Regions from separate parts of the Nonomuraea sp. NPDC051941 genome, predicted to be linked through region 3. Evidence: riboswitches for the same ligand, from Rfam matches in the RefSeq annotation. Region 3 holds a riboswitch; each other region holds the start of a gene.
What was found. Region 3 has a riboswitch for thiamine pyrophosphate ahead of tenA (thiaminase II). Riboswitches for the same ligand answer to the same signal wherever they lie in the genome.

Region 1: another riboswitch for thiamine pyrophosphate. It lies ahead of thiO (glycine oxidase ThiO); the one in region 3 lies ahead of tenA (thiaminase II).
Region 2: another riboswitch for thiamine pyrophosphate. It lies ahead of ACIHFD_RS25015 (purine-cytosine permease family protein); the one in region 3 lies ahead of tenA (thiaminase II).

What each region holds. Positions count from the first base shown of each region.
Region 1 is NZ_JBIUCF010000003.1:151,574-157,644, forward strand. Features, by position in the region: gene ACIHFD_RS07200 (thiazole synthase) at 1-240, opposite strand, end outside; gene thiS (sulfur carrier protein ThiS) at 233-433, opposite strand; gene thiO (glycine oxidase ThiO) at 430-1,545, opposite strand; TPP riboswitch at 1,535-1,652, opposite strand; gene ACIHFD_RS07215 (NAD(P)/FAD-dependent oxidoreductase) at 1,706-2,875, shown strand; gene ACIHFD_RS07220 (Rv2175c family DNA-binding protein) at 2,906-3,280, shown strand; gene thiE (thiamine phosphate synthase) at 3,258-3,896, shown strand; gene ACIHFD_RS07230 (polyprenyl synthetase family protein) at 4,082-5,149, opposite strand; gene metF (methylenetetrahydrofolate reductase [NAD(P)H]) at 5,319-6,071, shown strand, end outside.
Region 2 is NZ_JBIUCF010000015.1:44,254-50,324, forward strand. Features, by position in the region: gene ACIHFD_RS24985 (LCP family protein) at 1-170, shown strand, start outside; gene ACIHFD_RS24990 (GPP34 family phosphoprotein) at 177-833, opposite strand; gene ACIHFD_RS24995 (TenA family protein) at 857-1,462, shown strand; gene ACIHFD_RS25000 (Fpg/Nei family DNA glycosylase) at 1,509-2,387, shown strand; gene ACIHFD_RS25005 (helix-turn-helix domain-containing protein) at 2,408-2,803, shown strand; gene ACIHFD_RS25010 (rhodanese-like domain-containing protein) at 2,800-3,123, shown strand; TPP riboswitch at 3,179-3,294, shown strand; gene ACIHFD_RS25015 (purine-cytosine permease family protein) at 3,285-4,616, shown strand; gene ACIHFD_RS25020 (methylated-DNA--[protein]-cysteine S-methyltransferase) at 4,585-5,154, opposite strand; gene ACIHFD_RS25025 (PAS domain-containing sensor histidine kinase) at 5,249-6,071, shown strand, end outside.
Region 3 is NZ_JBIUCF010000071.1:45,779-51,849, forward strand. Features, by position in the region: gene ACIHFD_RS61390 (MFS transporter) at 1-928, shown strand, start outside; gene ACIHFD_RS61395 (hypothetical protein) at 1,058-3,172, shown strand; TPP riboswitch at 3,215-3,310, shown strand; gene tenA (thiaminase II) at 3,302-4,009, shown strand; gene ACIHFD_RS61405 (BTAD domain-containing putative transcriptional regulator) at 3,990-6,071, opposite strand, start outside.

The DNA.
Region 1 (6,071 bases), on a different contig from region 3:
CACGGCCTCGCCCGCCGTGAAGCAGCCCGCGGTGTTGGGGAGCACCTTGATGTCCCGCTTGCGCAGCACGTCCAGGACCGAGCCGCGGGCGTTCGGGTCGAGCCGCCGGATCGCCACCGTGGTCAGCTCGGTGCCGGACGCGGCCAGCGCCTGGTCGAGCACGTCCAGCGAGGGCGCGCCGCCGGTGCCCATGATGAGCCGGGAGGAGAAGCTCTCCCCGGCGATGATCAGATCATCCACCTTGCACCGCCGTCAGAACCTCCACCCGGTCACGGTCGCTGAGCGCCGTCGTCTCCCACGAGCTCCGCGTGACCACCTCGTCGTTGACGGCCACGGCCACTCCGGTGGTGGCCGTGGTCAATGTGCGTACGGCCTGCGCCACGGTCGTGCCGTCGGCCACCTCGTGCGAGGCCCCGTTGATCATCACAATCATGAAATATCCCGAAATCTCCCGGGCGAGCACATTGCCGCGAGCTCGCCCTCCTCGCCCAGCAGGATGTCCGCCGTGAGCGGCGCCAGGAGCACGCCGCCCCGGTGGTGGCCGGTGGCCAGCGCCAGCCCCGGGGTGCCGCTCGGGCCGATGAGCGGCAGGTTGTCCGGCGTGCCCGGCCGCAGCCCGGCCACCACGTCGGAGACCTCCAGCTCGGTGATGCCCGGCACCAGCTCCCTGGCGTCGCGCAGCAGCTCGTAGAGCCCGCCCGCGGTCACCCTGGTGTCGAAGCCCATCTCCTCCTGCGTGGCCCCGACCACCAGCTCGCCGTCACCCCGGGGGACGAGGTAGACCGGCGTGCCGTGCACGGTGCCGCGGACGCACCGGGTGAGCAGCGGCTGCGGCGAACGCAACCGCATGATCTGCCCCTTGACCGGCCGGACCGGCACCTCGGCCAGCCCGGCGCTCCACGCCCCGGCCGCCAGGATCACCCGCTCCGCCCGCAGCTCGGCTCGCCGGTCGTCGCCGCCGGGCGGCTCCAGGCGTACCCCTGTGACCCGGCCGCCGTCGCGCAGCAGCTCGCCGACGCGCGCCCGTACGAGCTGGACTCCCCGCCGGTCGAGCGCGGCGAGCAGCGCCGCCGTCACGCGGCGCGGGTCCACCCAGGAATCGCCGACGGCCAGCAGCCCGCCCCGCACCGAGGGAGCCAGCATGGGCTCCAGGCGGCGGCACTCGCGGCCGGTCAGCCGCCGGACGGGGAGCTCCAGCTTCTCCAGGTACGCGGCCAGCTCGTCCAGCGCGGCCAGGTCGTCCGCCCCGAACGCCACGTCGAGCGTCCCCTCGGAGCGCAGGTCCAGGGCCTCGGGGCCGGCCAGCCCCGCGTCGGCGGCCAGCTCGGCGGCGAAGGCGGGCCAGCGGCGCAGCGACGCCACGCCGAGCCGCAGCAGCGGCACCTCCGTGTAGGTGACCTCGCTGACCGGCGCCAGCATCCCCGCCGCCGCGTGTGAGGCCCCCGAGGCGGGGGCCGGGTCCACCAGGGTGACGGGCCGCCCTTCGCGGGCCAGCCGCCAGGCCAGCGAGAGGCCGACGACCCCGCCGCCCACGATCACATCCATCCGCGCTCCCTTCGCCGGCATGATCCGGATCAGGTGTCTTGCGGTCGAAGGCCCGATGGCAGCCTTCCTCTCAGCCCGGTCACGGCCGGACTCCCGCGCGTCTTACGCCCCCAGCCTACGGCCTCGCTGCGACGCCCGGACACCGGCCCACGTTAGGGTCATGAACGTGAACGAAGTCGTGGTGGTGGGAGCGGGCCTGGCCGGAGTGCGCACCGTGGAGGCGCTGCGCGCACGCGGGTTCGGCGGGCGGATCACGCTGGTCGGCGAGGAGCGGCATCGCCCCTACGACCGTCCACCCCTGTCCAAGGCCGTGCTGTTCGGCGACGCCGACACCAGCTATGTCGACACCGACCTGGCCTCGCTCGACGTGGTGTTCCAGCCGGGGGTCAGCGCCAAGGCGCTGCGCGAGGGGGTCGTGGAGACCACCGAGGGCGAGCTCGGCTACGACGGACTGGTCATCGCCACCGGCGCCGAGCCGATCAGGCTGCTCGGCGACGGCCCGCAACACGTGCTGCGCACGCTCGACGACGCCCACGAGCTCAGGGCCATGCTCGTCCCCGGCGCCCGCGTCTCGATCATCGGCGCCGGCTGGATCGGCGCGGAGGTGGCCACCGCCGCCCGCCGCGCCGGGTGCGCGGTGACCGTGATCGAGGCCGGCCCGGCGCCGCTCGCGACGGCCGTCGGCGCCGAGATCGGGGCCCGCACCGAGCGCTGGTACGACGGCATCGACCTGCGGCTCGACACCATGGTCGACTCCGTGGACGAGGGCGGCGTGCGGCTGGTGGGCGGGGAGTTCGTGGACGCCCACGTGGTGGTCACGGGCATCGGCGTGCGCCCGGCCGTCGAATGGCTCACCGGCGCCGACATCGACCTCCACAACGGCGTCGTCGTGGACGAGCACCTGCGTGCCTCCCTGCCGAACACGGTCGCCGTCGGCGACTGCGCCGCCTGGTGGTCGCGCCGCTGGCAGACCAGGCTCAGGGTCGAGCACTGGGACACCGCGCTCAACGCCCCCGAGGTGGCCGCCGCGAGCTTGCTGGGTGAGGACGTCGCGTACGATCCCGTTCCGTACTTCTGGTCGGAACAGTTCGGGCACATGGTGCAATACGCCGGTCATCATTTGGCAGGCGAGCGCCTGATCTACCGGGGCGAGCCGGAGGGCAAGTGGTCGGCCGTCTGGCTCACGGCCGACGACGCCCTCGCCGCGGTGCTCGCCGTGGACCGGCCGCGAGACCTCGTACAGGGGCGCAGAATCATCGACGCGGGACACCGTCTCGACGCGGAACGCCTGGTAGATCCAGAAGTCCCTCTACGGGATTGTGTTGTTTGAGCAAGCACGGCATGTGGTAGTTGTGGTTTCGTGACGCTTTCTGTTGCACAGATCGACCGGGAGACCGACCAACTCGTAGACGAGTGGCTCACGCTCCCCGAAGTGGCCTCGCGCCTAGACCTTCCGATCGGGCGGGCCAAGCAACTCCTCAAGGACCACAAGCTGCTCGGCGTACGCCGGGGGGGCGGCGGGCCACAGGTGCCCGCTGTGTTCCTCGATGGAAAGGATGTGATGAAGGGCCTGCCCGGCACGCTGACCGTGTTGCTGGACGCCGGCTACGACGATGTCGAGTCGCTGCGCTGGCTCTTCACCCCTGACGAGTCCCTGCCCGGATCGCCCATCGAGGCGATCAAGGCCGGCCGTCATACCGAGGTCAAGCGGCGTGCCCAAGCCCTCGGTTTCTGAAGCCCGCCTCTATCTCTGCACCGACGGCCGCCGCGACCGCGGCGACCTGGCGGAGTTCCTCGACTCGGTGCTGGCCGGCGGCGTGGACATCATCCAACTGCGGGAGAAGGGTCTGGAGGCCCGCGAAGAACTCGCGCTCCTCGAAGTCTTCCGCGACGCCTGCGACCGGCACGGCAAACTGCTGGCCGTCAACGACCGGGCGGACGTCGCCTACGCCGCCCGGTCCGACGTGCTCCACCTGGGGCAGGACGACCTTCCTGTGACGGTCGCGCGAGAGATACTCGGCGACGACATCGTCATCGGACGGTCCACCCACTCCGCGGCCGAGGCTTCCGCCGCGGCAGCGGAGCCGGGCGTCGACTACTTCTGCTGCGGCCCCATCTGGCCCACGCCCACCAAGCCCGGCCGCCCGGCCCCCGGCCCGCCGCTGCTCCGGCACGCGGCGGCGCTGGAGACCTCGCGGCCGTGGTTCGGGATCGGCGGCATCGACCTCGCGAACCTGGACGAGGTGATGTCGTACGGCGTGCGCCGCGTGGTGGTCGTACGCGCGATCACGGACGCGGAGGACCCGGGCGCGGCGGCGGCGGAGTTCGCCAAGCGCCTGTCCTCCGCCTGACCGACAAGCCCCCGACCGACAAGCCCCTGACCGACATGAGCCCCTGACCGCGGCGGCCACCTGACCACAGGAGGCCGCCCGGCCGTACGGGGCCCTGTGACCCACGAGGCGCCCGCTACCACACGGGCGCCTCCGAGTCGGAGGCCGGGCCCAGGGTGGCGATCCCCTGCCCAGGACAGGTCAGGTCAGGTCTTGCGGGAGGTGGCGGCGATGGCCAGCTCCGTCAGAGCCGCGCGCGCCTCCACCGTGATCGGCGCCTCGTCCAGCGCGGACAGCGCGTCCCCCAGATAGTCGCCGATCAGGTCCTCGCACTCCTGCAGCGCGCCCGTCTCGTCGATGATCTGCCGCAGCGTCTCCACCCCGTGCTCGTCCAGCCCGGGATCCCCCAGCAGCCGCCGGACGGTCTGCGCCGCACCCGGGGACGCGGCAGCCAGCGTGCGGGCCACGAGCATCGTCCGCTTGCCCTCCCGCAGGTCGTCTCCGGCGGGCTTGCCCGTCTGCGCCGGGTCGCCGAACACCCCCAGGATGTCGTCACGCAGCTGGAACGCGATCCCGACCCGCGTGCCGTAGCCCGTGCACAGCTCGTCCATCCAGGGCGCGAGCTTGCCGCCGGCGAGCACCAGCCCGAGCCTGAGCGGCTGCTCCACCGAGTATTTGCCGCTCTTGAACAGCGCCACCCGCAGCGCCGACTCGAACGTGTTCTCGCCGTGCGCCTGCTCCAGCAGGTCGAGGTACTGGCCGCACATCAGCTCCGTACGCATGTGGTCGTGCACGGGCTGGGCCGCCGCCAGGGACTCGGGCGGCAGGCCGCTGGTGCGCCACATCTCGCCCGACCAGATCAGCAGCAGGTTGCCCAGCAGGATCGCCGCGCCCTCGCCGAACTGCTCCGCGGACCCGTACCAGGCGGACTTCTCGTGCAGCGCCTGGAACCGGCGGTGCGCGGACGGCATGCCCCTGCGCAGGTCGCTCTTGTCCATCACGTCGTCGTGCACCAGCGCGCTGGCCTGCAGCAGCTCCAGCGAGGCCGCCGCGGTGAAGATCGCGGGCACGTCCGTGCCGCCCGCGCCGCGCCAGCCCCAGTAGCAGAACGCCGGACGCAGCCGTTTGCCGCCGGCCAGCAACTCGTCGGCGGCTGTGCGCAGCGGCTCGAGCTCGGGGTCACCGGGGGCGGGCAGCTGTCGTTCGACGAACTCTCCGAGGGCACGCTCCACCTGTGTGCGGAGGGTGTTCATGCCAACGGCGTCAGTGGTCATGCCTTGAGACTAGTGGCCGCGTGCGGGGGATCGGATGTGCAGGTGTCCCAATAGGGGCATCTGGGGTGGCGTGGATGGCGATGTGCCGCTCGTGCCGGTGACATGGCTGTGGCGGCAGGGGTGACACGGCCGTGACCTTGAGTCGGCGAGGTCCCTGTAACCTTGGCACATGGCGCTTGGTCGACCCTCCATCCTGCCCGATCGTGTTCCCACTGTCCGCGACATGCTCGCCGCCGGTGGCCGGTCGTTCTCCTTCGAGTTCTTCCCGCCGAAGACCGACGAGGGAGAGCGCCAGCTCTGGAAGGCGATCAGGGAGCTGGAGTCGCTGCGGCCGACGTTCGTGTCGGTGACCTATGGCGCGGGTGGTTCCACGCGTGACCGCACGGTCGACATCGTCGAGCGGATCGCCCACGACACGACGCTCACGCCCGTGGCGCACTTCACGGCGGTCAACCACTCGATCCGCGAGCTGCGTCACCTGGTGGGGCGCTTCGCCGACGCCGGGGTGCGCAACATCCTGGCCGTCCGCGGCGACCCCCCTGGCGACCCGACGGCCGAGTGGTTGCAGCACCCCGAAGGCGTCCTCTACGCCGAGGAGCTGGTGCGGCTGATCAGGCAGGCGGGCGACTTCTGCGTCGGCGTCGCCGCCTTCCCGTACAAGCACCCGCGCTCGCCGTCCATCGAGAGCGACACCGAGTTCTTCGTGCGCAAGTGCGAGGCGGGCGCCGACTACGCAATCACGCAGATGTTCTTCCGCGCGGACGACTACCTGCGGCTGCGCGACCGGGTGGCGGCCAGGGGGTGCGACACGCCGATCATCCCGTGCATCATGCCGGTGACGCAGATGAGCACGATCGCGCGCTCGGAGCAGCTGTCGGGAGCGCCGTTCCCGGCGGAGGTGGCGGCCCGCTTCGAGGAGGTC
Region 2 (6,071 bases), on a different contig from region 3:
TGGCGATGGGCGACAGCCCGGTGACGACGGTGGTCCCGTTCGGCGGCACCGAGCGGCTCGCGGACGGCGGCGAAGCGATCAAGTCGGACCGGCCCAAGGCGCTGGCCCTCTTCAACGCCCTGAAGGAGGACAAGCCGGTGCCGAAGGACGTCATCGACACCGGCAACTAGCGCGGCTCACCCGGAGGTGGAGGTCGTCGCGGCGACGGTCGCCGCGGTGACCGCCGCGATCATGGCCGCGTTGATGGCGGCGATGGTCTGGGCGACCGCGTCGGCCGTCCAGGCGCCCTCCGCGATCTCCTTGACGCGCTGCCTGCTCGCCTCGGGGAAGGCCTTGCGGTCGAGCTTGGCTGCGTGCGCGATGGCGATCAGGACGGCCGTGCGGGCGTCGGGGTCGGCGCCCGCCAGCGCGCTGGTCACCCGGTCCCTGACCGCGGCCTCCACGTCGGGGTTGGCTTCAGGCCAGCGCGTCGTGGGGAAGATGCCCAGCACCTTGCCGCGCTGCTCGGTCAGCACGCCCGACTCCGCCAGCCTGGTGAGCAGGCGCCCGCGCAGCTTGGCCGACTGCAGCCGCTGGACCCACCAGGCGGGCTTGCGCTCCTTGCCCTCCTCGGCGATGCGGGCCAGCGTGGCGTCCAGCTCGGAGTCGCCGAGCGGGGACGGGTCCATGACCGTCACCTTCTTGTCCGACAGCTCCAGCCGGCCGTTGACGGCCAGCTCGGCGAGGAGCGCGCCGGCGAGGGCCGGGTCGAGCTGGGTCCCGGCGACGAGCGGCGTGCCCTTCTCGTCGTCGTGGGCGAGCAGGAGGAGCTCTTCGGCGATCGTCACAGTCATGCTTCGACACTAACCTCCCAGCCATGACTGTCTCGGAGAAGTTGCACGCCGTCGGCCGCCCGCTGCTCCGGGCTCAGCTCGACCATCCGACCGTGGCCGGCATCGCGCGTGGCGACCTGCCCGAGGCGGTGTTCAGGTCGTGGCTGGAGCAGGACTACCTGTTCCTGCTCGACTACGTACGGGTGTTCGCGCGGCTGGCCTGGCAGGCGCCCGACGGGCATCTGGGTGATCTGGTGGACCTGGCGCACACCACGTACCACGACGAGTTGAGCCTGCACAGGTCGTTGTCGGCGGAGTTCGGCGCCGATCTGGAGGGGGCGGTGAAGGGGCCGGCGTGCGCGACGTACACGGCGTTCCTGCTGGAGTCGGCGGCGTCGTATGGGGAGGGGCTGGCGGCGCTTTATCCGTGTATGTGGGGATATTCGAGTCTCGGACAGATATTGGCGGAAATTTCCCCTGCTGAGTCGAAATATCGGGCGTGGGTGGACACGTACGCGGATCCGGCCTTCGCGGCGCTCACCGCGCGGATCGCGCAGATGATCGACGAGGCCGCGCCGGACCCGGCGCGGGCCGAGGAGCTGTTCGCCGAGGGGATGGCGCACGAGCTGGCCTTCTGGAGTGTGCCGTAGCCGTCCACAGGCTGTGGACGGCCGGACGCGCACGTACCCTGGGGACATGCCGGAACTTCCCGAAGTGGAGTCGCTCACCCATTTCCTGCGCGAACGGGCCGTGGGCCGCACGGTCCTGGGGATCGACGTGGTGGCCTTCCAGGCGCTCAAGACGTTCGACCCGCCGGTGACCGCGCTCGGCGGGCTGACCATCACCGGGGTGTCGAGGCACGGCAAGTTCCTCGACCTCGACTGCGACGGCCTCCACCTGGTCATCCACCTGGCCCGGGCGGGGTGGCTGCGCTGGCGCGACGACCTGTCGGGCGCGAAGCCCGTACGTCCCGGCAAGGGCCCGCTCGCGGTACGGGTCCGGCTGGCGCCCGACGAGGAGGGCCTGGCGCCCGGGTTCGAGCTGACGGAGGCCGGGACGCAGAAGCGCCTGGCCGTCTACGTCACCAAGAACCCGGACGACGTCCCCGGCGTCGCCGCACTCGGCCCCGACCCCCTCGACGAGTCCTTCACCGTCGACGCGCTCAAGCGCATCGTGGGCGGCAACCGCACCCAGATCAAGGGGCTGCTGCGCGACCAGAAGATCATCGCCGGCATCGGGAACGCGTACTCGGACGAGGTGCTGCACGCGGCCAAGATGTCCCCGTTCAAGATCGCGGCCACGCTGACGGACGCGCAGATCGCCGACCTGCACGAGGCCATCATCACCACCCTGGGGGAGGCGGTGGAGCGGGCGCACGGGCTGGCGGCCAAGGACCTCAAGGCGGAGAAGAAGTCGGGGCTGCGGGTCCACAACCGGGCCGGGCAGCCGTGCGACGTCTGCGGCGACACGATCCGCGAGGTGTCCTTCGCGGACTCCTCGCTGCAGTACTGCCCCACCTGCCAGACCGGCGGCAAGCCCCTCGCCGACCGCCGGCTGTCCCGCCTTCTCAAGTGAGCTCGACGGAAGAAGGCACTGTGGAACCGCTCGACGACTACGACGTGCGCCAGTGGGACACGCGCGAGGACTGCGAGGTGCGCCAGATCCTCGACCGCATCGCCGACAAGTGGTCGCTGCTCGTGATCGCCCTGCTCGACTGCCAGAGCCTGCGCTTCACCCAGCTCCGCCGCGAGATCGACGGCGTCAGCCAGCGCATGCTCAGCGTGACCCTGCGCCAGCTGGAGCGCGACGGCCTGGTCAGCCGCACGGTGCACCCCGTCGTGCCGCCCAGGGTGGACTACGCGCTCACGCCGCTCGGCCGTACGCTGCACGAGACCATCAAGTCGCTGGTCACCTGGACGGAGACGCACCAGGAGGAGATCGCCGCGGCGCGTGCGGCCTACGACGCCAGGCGCGAGATGATGGAGTCATGACCGTTCCTGAGATCGAGGCCAGTGCCGTTCCGGCAGACGCTTACCTGCTCGACGTCCGTGAGCAGGACGAATGGGTCGCGGGGCACGCCCCGGAGGCCGTGCACATCCCCATGACCCAGATACAGGGGCGGGTCGACGAGGTGCCCGGCGACCGCACGGTCTACGTCGTCTGCCGGGTGGGCGGCCGGTCCCTGCAGGTCGCGGCCTGGCTCAACCAGCTCGGGCGCGACGCCGTCAACGTCGGCGGCGGCATGCAGTCGTGGGAGTTCGCGAGCCGCCCGATGGTCAGCGAGACCGGGCAGCAGCCGTTCGTGGCGTAAAAAGGCCCCACTGTGGCGGTTTCGCCGTCGCTGAGGCATGATGAGGGCGCCAACTGCAGATTGTCGCGGGAGCTCGGGGTGCGCCGGGCTGAGAGGGCAGCCATAGATCCGCTGCCGACCGCCTGAACCTGTCCGGGTAATGCCGGCGTAGGGAGTGTGCGATGACGCATGTCGTCGACGAAGTTCCGCTGACTCTTGAAGGCAGGCCGCCGAAGACCCTGGGCGTGCTCGATCAGGGCGCGCTCTGGGCGAATCTCGGAGTCAGCCTCCTGGGCTTCTCCGGCGCGTTGCTCCTGCTCAACCCCCTGTCCGACGCTCCCCTCAGCCTGACCGCCGCGCTCCTGGCGACCGTGGTCGGCAGCCTGATCGGCACCGCCATGGTGGGCCTGTCCGCCGTCCCCGGCACCCAGACGGGGCAGCCCGCGATGGTGCTGCTGCGGGGCCTGTTCGGGGCGCGGATCTCGTACGTCCCCACGGTGCTGAACATCGTCCAGATGCTCGGCTGGGCCGCGTTCGAGCTGTGGGTGATCGCCAAGGCGGCCAGCGCGATCTTCGGCGCCGTGCCGTACCAGGTGTGGGTGATCGCGGCGGGGGTGCTGACCACCGCGCTCACGATCTGGCCGCTCGGGTCCGTCAGGCTGCTGCGGCGGTACGTCACCATCGGCGTGATCGTGTCGATGGTGTGGTTCGCCTGGTTCTTTCTCACCAGGGCGCCCGCGCACACCGGCGGGTCCTGGACGGCCTTCGCGCCCGCCGTGGACTACGTGATCGCGCTGTCGGTGTCGTGGGTGCCGATGGCGGCCGACTTCGCCCGGCACTCCAGGTCGAGCAGGGCCGCGTTCACCGGCGTGGTCGGCGGCTACACGCTGGCACAGGTCGCCTGCCTGGGCCTGGGCGTGTTCGCGGTGGCCATGGCGGGGGCCGACAAGGTGGCGGCCGACGGGACGTCGGTGTTCGGCGCGTTCGTGGCGGTGCCGCTGGGCGCGCTGTTCTTCGCGATCCTGGTGCTGCGCGAGACCGACCAGTCGTTCGCCAACGTCTACTCCACCACGGTCTCGCTGCAGAACCTGATGCCGCGGGTGGACCGGCGCGTCTTCTCCGTCGCCATCGGCGTGCTGAGCGTGGCGATCGCCCTGGTCGTGGACGTCAACTCGTACGGGGCGTTCCTCGGGGTGATCGGGGCGGTGTTCGTGCCGATGTTCGCGGTGCTGGCCGTGGACTACTTCGTGCTCGGCGGCTCGCGGAGCTGGAACACCGCGGAGAACGCGCCCTCGCGCTGGTCGAGGCTGGTGCCGTGGGCCCTCGGCTTCGTGGCGTACTGGCTGACGACCTCCGCGCCCACGCTCAAGCCATGGGACGGCTTCTGGCAGGGGGTCCGCGACGCCATCGGCTTCACCCGGCAGCCGTGGATGAACGGGGCGCTCGGCGCGGCCGTCGTCGCCGTGCTTGTCACCCTGCTGATCAGCTGGTCGACGCGCGCCTTTCGACGTTGAGCAGGTGCTGCTTGGCGGCCACGCCGCCCGCGTAGTCGCCGAGCGCGCCGTCCTCACGCACCACCCGGTGGCACGGCACGATCACGCACACGGGGTTGGAGGCCAGCGCGTTGCCGATCGCCCGCAGCGCGCGCGGCCTGCCGATGCTCGCGCCGATCTCCTCCAGCGTCGTGGTGGTGCCGTACCGGACCGCCATCGTCTTCTGCAGCACCGTGCGGGCGAAGGACGTCGCCAGCGCCAGGTCGACGGGCGTGGTGAACGCGCGCAGGCGGCCGGAGAAGTAGGCGTCCAGCTCCCTGCGCACCGGGTCGAGCCGGCGCGGATCCGGCCCGATGAACCTGCCCACGTGCCTCGTGAGCAGCTCGTACACGGCGTTTTCCGGCTCGAAGCTGCACGCCGCGATGCCCTTGCCGGTGACCGCGAGCATCAGCCTGCCGACGGCCCCGTCATAGGGGCCGAACGCGATGTCAGGAGGCGCCTCACCTCGATAGGTGCTGGAGGTCACGCGCAACAGGGCATCGAGATCGTTGCTCGACATGCCGCCAGCCTCCCCGCCGCCGAGAATCACCGTGACCGCAGCGTATCGGACGGATCGCCCGACGCACTCACCACGCCACGTGCACTATGGAGGAGTGGGGGACGAATGGGCCGGTAGTGACGACGAAATAGCTCGCGCTGCCCTCGCCGGTTCGCCCAACGCCGTCGTGGTCGTCGACCGTGATCAGAGCGTACTGGTCTGGAACGAGGCGGCCGAACGGCTGTTCGGGTGGACGGCGGAGGAGATGCTCGGGCGCCGGGCGCCGATCGTGCCGGGCGAGCTGACCGCCGAGCACAACGCCGTGCTCGAACGCGTGCGCACCGGCGGCCAGGTCTCGGTCCGCACCAAGCGCCTACGCGACGACGGGACCGTGCTCGACGTGCGCGTCGACATCAGCGCGCTGCGCCTGGGCAGCTCCGTGGCCGGGTACGTCTGCGTGCACCACCTCGCGCGGGCCGACCAGGTGGCCAAGGACCGCATGGCGCGCCGGGCCAGGCTGGTGCGCCGGCTCACCGACGTGGTCGGCGACATCAACTCCGAGCTGGAGCTGTCGGCCGTGCTCGACCGGATCTCGGCCAGCCTCACGGAGCTCACCGGGGCGGACGCGGGCGGGTTCGTGCTGATCGAGGGTGAACGGTTACGGCTGGTCAGCACGTACCAGCTCCCGGAGGCCATCAGGGGCACCACCACGGACCTGCGCACGAGCCTCGTCGACAAGCTCTTACGCACCGGCAAGACCGTCATGCTGGAGTCGAACGGGCTCGAGGATCTGGTCTGGGCCCGGCTGAAGGGGCTGCACACGATCGCACTGGGCCTTGCCGCGGTCGGAGGGCGCCCGTACGGGGCCCTGTACGCGCTGTTCGCCCAGAGCACACCCGGACACCTCGAACTGGAGCTGCTGGAGCTCCTGGCCGGTC
Region 3 (6,071 bases):
GTGCCTGCTGCTGGCCTACGCGGGGTTGCCGGTCTGGGCGATGCTGGCGCTGGTGCTGGTCACGGGGCTGTTCACGCCGGTCTTCTTCGCCGCGCGGGCGGCGATGCTGCCCGACGTGCTGCCCGGCGACGCGTTCGTGCTCGGGCGGTCGGTCCTGAACGTGGCCTCCGCGAGCGCGCAGATCGCCGGGCTGGCGGCCGGGGGCGCGTTCCTGGCCGTCGCCGGGCCCTCGGGGGCGCTGGCCACGACCGCGGGCCTGGCCGCGGTGGCCGCCGTGGTGCTGCGGGCCGGACTGCCGTACCGGCCCGCCCGGGGCACGGCGCGGGCGGGCGCGGTGCGCCAGACGCTGCGGGTCAACCGGCGGCTGCTGGCCGATGGGCGGGTGCGGGGGCTGCTGCTGGCGGGGTGGCTGCCGTGCGTGTTCCTGGCCGGGGCCGAGGCCATGGTCGTGCCCTATCTGGGCGGGCAGGGGCAGGCCGGGGTGGTGCTCGCGGCGGCGGCCGGCGGGATGGCGGTGGGGGAGTTCGCGGTGGGCAGGTTCGCCGCGCCGGGGCTGCGCGAGCGGCTGTCGTTTCCGCTGGCGGTGCTGCTCGGCGTGCCCTGGGTGGGGTTCGCGCTCGGGCCGGGGATGGCGTGGGCCGCCATGCTGGCCGCGGTGGCGACCGCGGGGCTGTCGTACCAGCTGGGGTTGCAGCGGCGGTTCGTGGAGTCGGTGCCCGAGGAGGTGCGGGGGCAGGCGTTCGGGCTGCAGTCGTCCGGGCTGATGACGGGGCAGGCGGCCGGGGCGGCGCTGGTCGGGGCGCTCGGAGAGGTGATCGCGCCCGGGCCCGCGATCGCGGTGGCGGGCGGTGCCGGGGTCCTGGTCGCGCTGGCGCTGGCGGGCGTGCTGCGCCCGGGCGGTACGCGCGAAGCGGCCCCCCACCTCTGACCGGCCGTTGAGCGCGCGGCGGGCCCGGCTGCCGAGCTCGCGCAGCCCCGCCGCTGACCGGCCGCACCCTCGGCACGGGCGCGGAAAACCCCCCGCGATCGGGCGTGTCCCGGCTATATGGTGCCGTTCGTGGACACTCTGGAAAGCCTCGTCATCGCCCGGCGGCTGCGCGTGCCCATCGGCGCCGCGCCCGCCGGATCCGGGTCCGGCTGGGGGGAGACCGCCGCCCGCCAGCTCGACGCGGCGCTGCTCAGCGTCGGCTTCACGTGCTCGGCCGCGCTGCTCGAGCGGCTGTCCGGGCTGCGCGGCGAGACCGTGGTCGACCTCGGCGTCCGCATCCTTGCCGCCGTCCGCACGCTCGTGGGTGATCACGTCCGGCACAACGCGTACTTCCTCGACTTCCCCAAGAACGTGCCTGACACCCTGGAGTTCTGGGCCGGGCTGCTGCGCGAGGCCCTGCTCGACCCGGTCGCCGCCGCCCGCGTCGAGACCTCGGCGCTCAACCTGCTCTCCCTGCCTGGCTACGGCCGTTACCAACATACCTACGCCGACCTGCTGGCCGCGCACGCCGAGCTGATCCCGCTGGCCGGGGACCGGGTGACCGTGCTGGAGCTGGGCGGGAGCCTGGAGTCGGAGGCGCGGGAGCTCTACTTCTCGCTGGCGGGCTCCGAGGTGCCCCTGGCCGCCGAGGACCTGGCCGCGCTGCGCCTGCTGGCCGGGTTCTGCGCCGACGAGCCCGAGCGCGTCCCCGTGCGCGAGAACCGCGCGATCGTCAACGAGGTCCGGCTGGCCGAGGGCCGGCCGCTGCTGGTCGACACCGTGACCGACGTGCTCCGGCTCGCCTGCGGCTGCTCCGGCGGCGATGTCGCGCTGGCCGAGCCCACCAGGTTCCGCTCGTTCCGCCGGGCCGAGCGCCGCGCCCTGCTGGGAGCCCTGGACGCGGTCGCCTCCCCGGCCAGGCTCGGCGACGTGCCGCGCCACCGGGAGGAGTGGAAGCGGCTCGGCGAACGGCTGCACCCCCACGAGTACCCGCAGTTCCCGCGCGCCCGGGCCGTCTTCGAAACCGCCAGGGGCACGCGCCCGGCCCCGAGCCTGGACGGCCGGGTCGAGACCGCCCTGTCGGCGGGCCGCACCGCCGAGGCGGTGAAGCTGCTGGAGCAGGCCCCCGGCGCGCTGCTGCGCCGCCTCGACCACCTGCTGCGGATCGGCCTGTCCACGTCGGCCGTGCTGGATGCCGCGGAAGGGGCCGCCTCGGGCGCCTCCGGCCGCGTCCTGCTGTCGCTGCGGGAGCATCTGCAGAACCGGCTCGCCCCCGTCGCGGGCCGCGTCTTCGTCAACCGGCAGGGCAGGGCGTGGGCGGCCCCCGACTCCCGCTCGCCGCTGGAGGAGGAGGCCCTGGCGCGGGCGCTGGCCATCCTGGACGAGGAGATCGCCCGCCGCCTCCCCGACCCCGGCGAGCTGATCGTCGACCCCGACGTGCTCGACGTCGCCCTGCCGCTGTCCGGCAAGGCCGTCGTGCCCGGGCTGGGCCTGCTGCCCCGGGGCTCGGTGTCGGCGGTGGACGGCGAACTGCTCAGGTTCTTCGTCCACTGGCGCGAGGCCCGGCAGCGCACCGACTACGACCTGTCCGCGCTCATGCTCGACGCCTCCTACGACGACCCGACGCACATTTCCTGGACGAACTACACCAACGACTTCGCCCACTACTCCGGCGACCTCACCGAGGCGCCCGAAGGCGCGTCCGAGTTCATCGACATCCGGCTCGCCGCCGCGACCCAGCCGATCATCATCCCGCAGGTGAACATCTACGACGGGGAAGCGTTCGACGAGGCCGCCGAGGCGTTCTTCGGCTACATGACCAGGGACGCCGCGCAGGAAGGCAGGCCGTTCGAGCCGCGTACCGTGCGCATGAAGTCGGACCTGCGCGGCTCCGGCCGGATCGCCTTGCCGCTCGTCTTCCTGCGCGGCGCCGACGGCGGCTGGCTGGTGAAGTGGCTGCACCTCTACCTGAAGGGCCACCCCGGCTTCAACCAGGTGGAGGGCAACCGCGTCAGCGCCTCCCTGCTGGTGCGCTCCATCGTCGAACGCGACTTCCTGCGCGTCCGCTACCTGGCCGACCTGCTGCGCGCGAAGAGCACGCCGGCCGGGCCCACCACCTACATCGGGCTGGAGGCGCCGACCGGCCTCCCGGAGGGGGCGCGGGTCTACACCCCGGGCACGCTGCACGAGCTGATCCCCGCCTGACACGACCGGCCGCACGACCGGGCCGGGCCTTCTGCTAGCGTTGGCCGTGACGCGGGGTGCCCGGGCTGCCGGGCTGAGATCACACCCGTCGAACCTGATCTAGTTCGCACTAGCGAAGGGACGTCATCGGTGACCTTCTGTGAGAAAATCTGGGCGCGCACGGCCACGCTGCTCGAGGCGATCCACGACCACCCGTTCAACGCCGCGCTCGGCGACGGCACCCTCGATCGCGAGCGATTCGCGTTCTACCTGGTCCAGGACGGGCGCTACCTGGTGGCCTACGCCAAGGTCCTCGCGACCGCCTCGGCCCGCGCCGGCTCCCCGGCCGACGCCGCGTTCTTCGCGCAGAGCGCGCACACGGCGCTCGTCGTCGAGCGGGCCCTGCACACCGGCTATCTGGAGGAGTTCGGGCTGACGGCCGGCGAGACGGCGGCCGTCGCCACCTCGCCGACCTGCCTGGCCTACTCCTCCTACCTCCAGGCCACGGCCCTGGCCGCCCCGTTGCCCGTGCTCGCCGCCGCCGTGCTGCCGTGCTTCTGGGTCTACCAGGACGTCGGCGCGGCGCTGCTCGAACGTACGGCGGGCGCGGCCGACCACCCGTACCGGACCTGGATCGGCACCTACTCCGACCCCGCCTTCGCCGCCTCGGTGGAGCAGGCCAAGGCCATCACCGACCGGCTGGCCGAGAGCGCCGACCCCGAGACGCGCCGGGCGATGGACGAGGCGTTCTGCCGGGCCACCGAGTACGAGTGGATGTTCTGGGACAGCGCCTGGCGCCTGGAGACCTGGCCCACGGGACAATGGCTCCGGCCGCAGCTCACGCGAACGACTCGCTGAGCTCCCTGCGCAGCTCACGGGCCTGATGGAGGTAATGGGTGGCCAGCGCGGTGCGGCCGGACGAGCGGTACAGCTCGCCGAGCGTCTGGTACGTGTCCGCCTCCCCGCTGCGGTCCCCCAGTTGCTGGAAGATCACCAGGGAGCGCTCCAACTGGTCGGAGCCGTCCGAACGGTCGCCCCTGGCCACCTGGAGCCCGCCCAGGTTCCGCATGGCGTACGCGCCGCAGTGGCGGTCGCCGAGCGCCTCGAAGATGCCCAGCGCGTGCCCCTGGTAGCGCATGGCCCGGTCCGACTGGGCGAACAGGTCGTACATGCGGCCGAGCTGCATCGACACGCAGCCCTCGCGGTGGGCGTCGCCGAGCTCCTCGGCCAGCCGCAGCGCGTCCCCCAGCCACCGGGACGCCTGCTGCAGGTCCCGCAGCGACAGGTAGACGCGCCCGATCGCCTGCCGCGCGTACGCCTCGCCGCTGCGGTCGCCGATGGCCAGGAACATGGCCAGCGCCTGCCGAAAGGACGCGAGCGCCTTGAGATGCCGGTTGGAGAACTGGCTGACCGCCGCCAGCCCGCAGATCGAGATGGCCTCGCTCCGCGTGTCGCCCAGCTCGTGGAAGATGGCGCGGGCCCGCCTGAACATGTCCTCGGCCTCGGCGTACCGGTCCTGGTAGAGGCAGACCTGGGCCAGGCCGCGCAGCATGGCGGCCTCCCCGAGGCGGTCGCCGGCCGCGCGGGCGCTGTCGAGGGCGAGGCGGTGCGTCAGCTGCCACTCGTCCAGGAGGCAGTGCAGGTCGAAGTACGGGACCAGGGTGGCGGCCAGTCCCCACGCCGACTGGGCCAGGCCCGCGCCGGCGGCGAGCTGTACGGCCTCGACCAGGGACTCCCGCTCGGCGTCGAACCACGACAGCGGCCGGGCGGTCAGGCGGCCGAGGGTCTCCCGCTCCAGGCTCCAGCGGGGCGCGAGGTCGGACGTCAGCCCGAAGAGAGTGGTGGGCAGCCGCAGGGAGGCGTGCTCGGCGGCGGTCAGCCAGCCGCCGAGCACCCGGGCCAGCGCGTGCCGCTCGTCACCGCCCGCCTTCTCCTTGGCGGCGCAGCGGATCAGGTCGTGGAGCCGGTAGCGGGGCTGGCCGACGTGGTCGGTGCCGGCCAGCCGCAGGAGGTTCGCGTCCACCAGGGTGTCTACGACGGCGTCGGCCCGGGGCCGGTCGAGCACGGCGTCGGCCACCCAGCCGGGGACGGACTGCTCGCCGAGCAGGCCGATCGCGCGGAAGGCCAGGGCGGCGTCGTCGGACAGCCGCCGGTAGCTGAGCTCGAACGAGCCGCGTACCTCCAGGTCGCCGGCGCGTAACTCGTCGAGGCGGCCGGCCTCGTCCTCCAGCCGCTGCCGCAGCACGCCCAGCGACCAGCCGGGCCGTCCGGACAGCCGGGCCCCGGCCACGCGGACGGCCAGCGGTAAGTGGCCGCAGGAGCGCACGATCGCCCGGGCGGCCTCGCGTTCCTCGGCCACCCGCTCGGGGCCGACGATCCGGCCCAGGAGCTGCTCGGCCTCCGCGGGCGGCAGCACGTCGAGTTCGAGCTGGAGCGCGCCGGGCAGCTCGGCGATCCGCCGTCGGCTCGTGACGAGCACCGCGCTGCCGCTGCCGGGGAGCAGGGCGCGTACCTGGGCGGTGTCGGCGGCGTCGTCGAGGAGGACCAGCATCGGGCGCTCGGACAGCAAGGAGCGGTACAGCGAGGCCCGCTCGCGCACGGTCGGCGGCAGAGCCGGCTCCGCGACGCCCAGCGCGCGCAGCGCCTCGGCCAGGAGGGCGAGCGGGTCGGCGGGTTCGGAGTCGGTGCCGCCCAGGCACAGGTAGAGCTGGCCGGCGGGGTAGCCCGCCCGTAACGCGTGGGCGCAGTGCACGGCCAGCGCGGACTTGCCCACCCCCGGCGGTCCGGTCACCACGGCGATCGCGGGCGGCCCGTCCGGCCGGTGGGCCTCGGGGGACAGGGCGCGCGTCACGGCCGCGATGTCCTGCGCCCTACCGGTGAAGTCCGGCACGTCCGCGGGGAGCTGGTGGGGCGCCGCCGC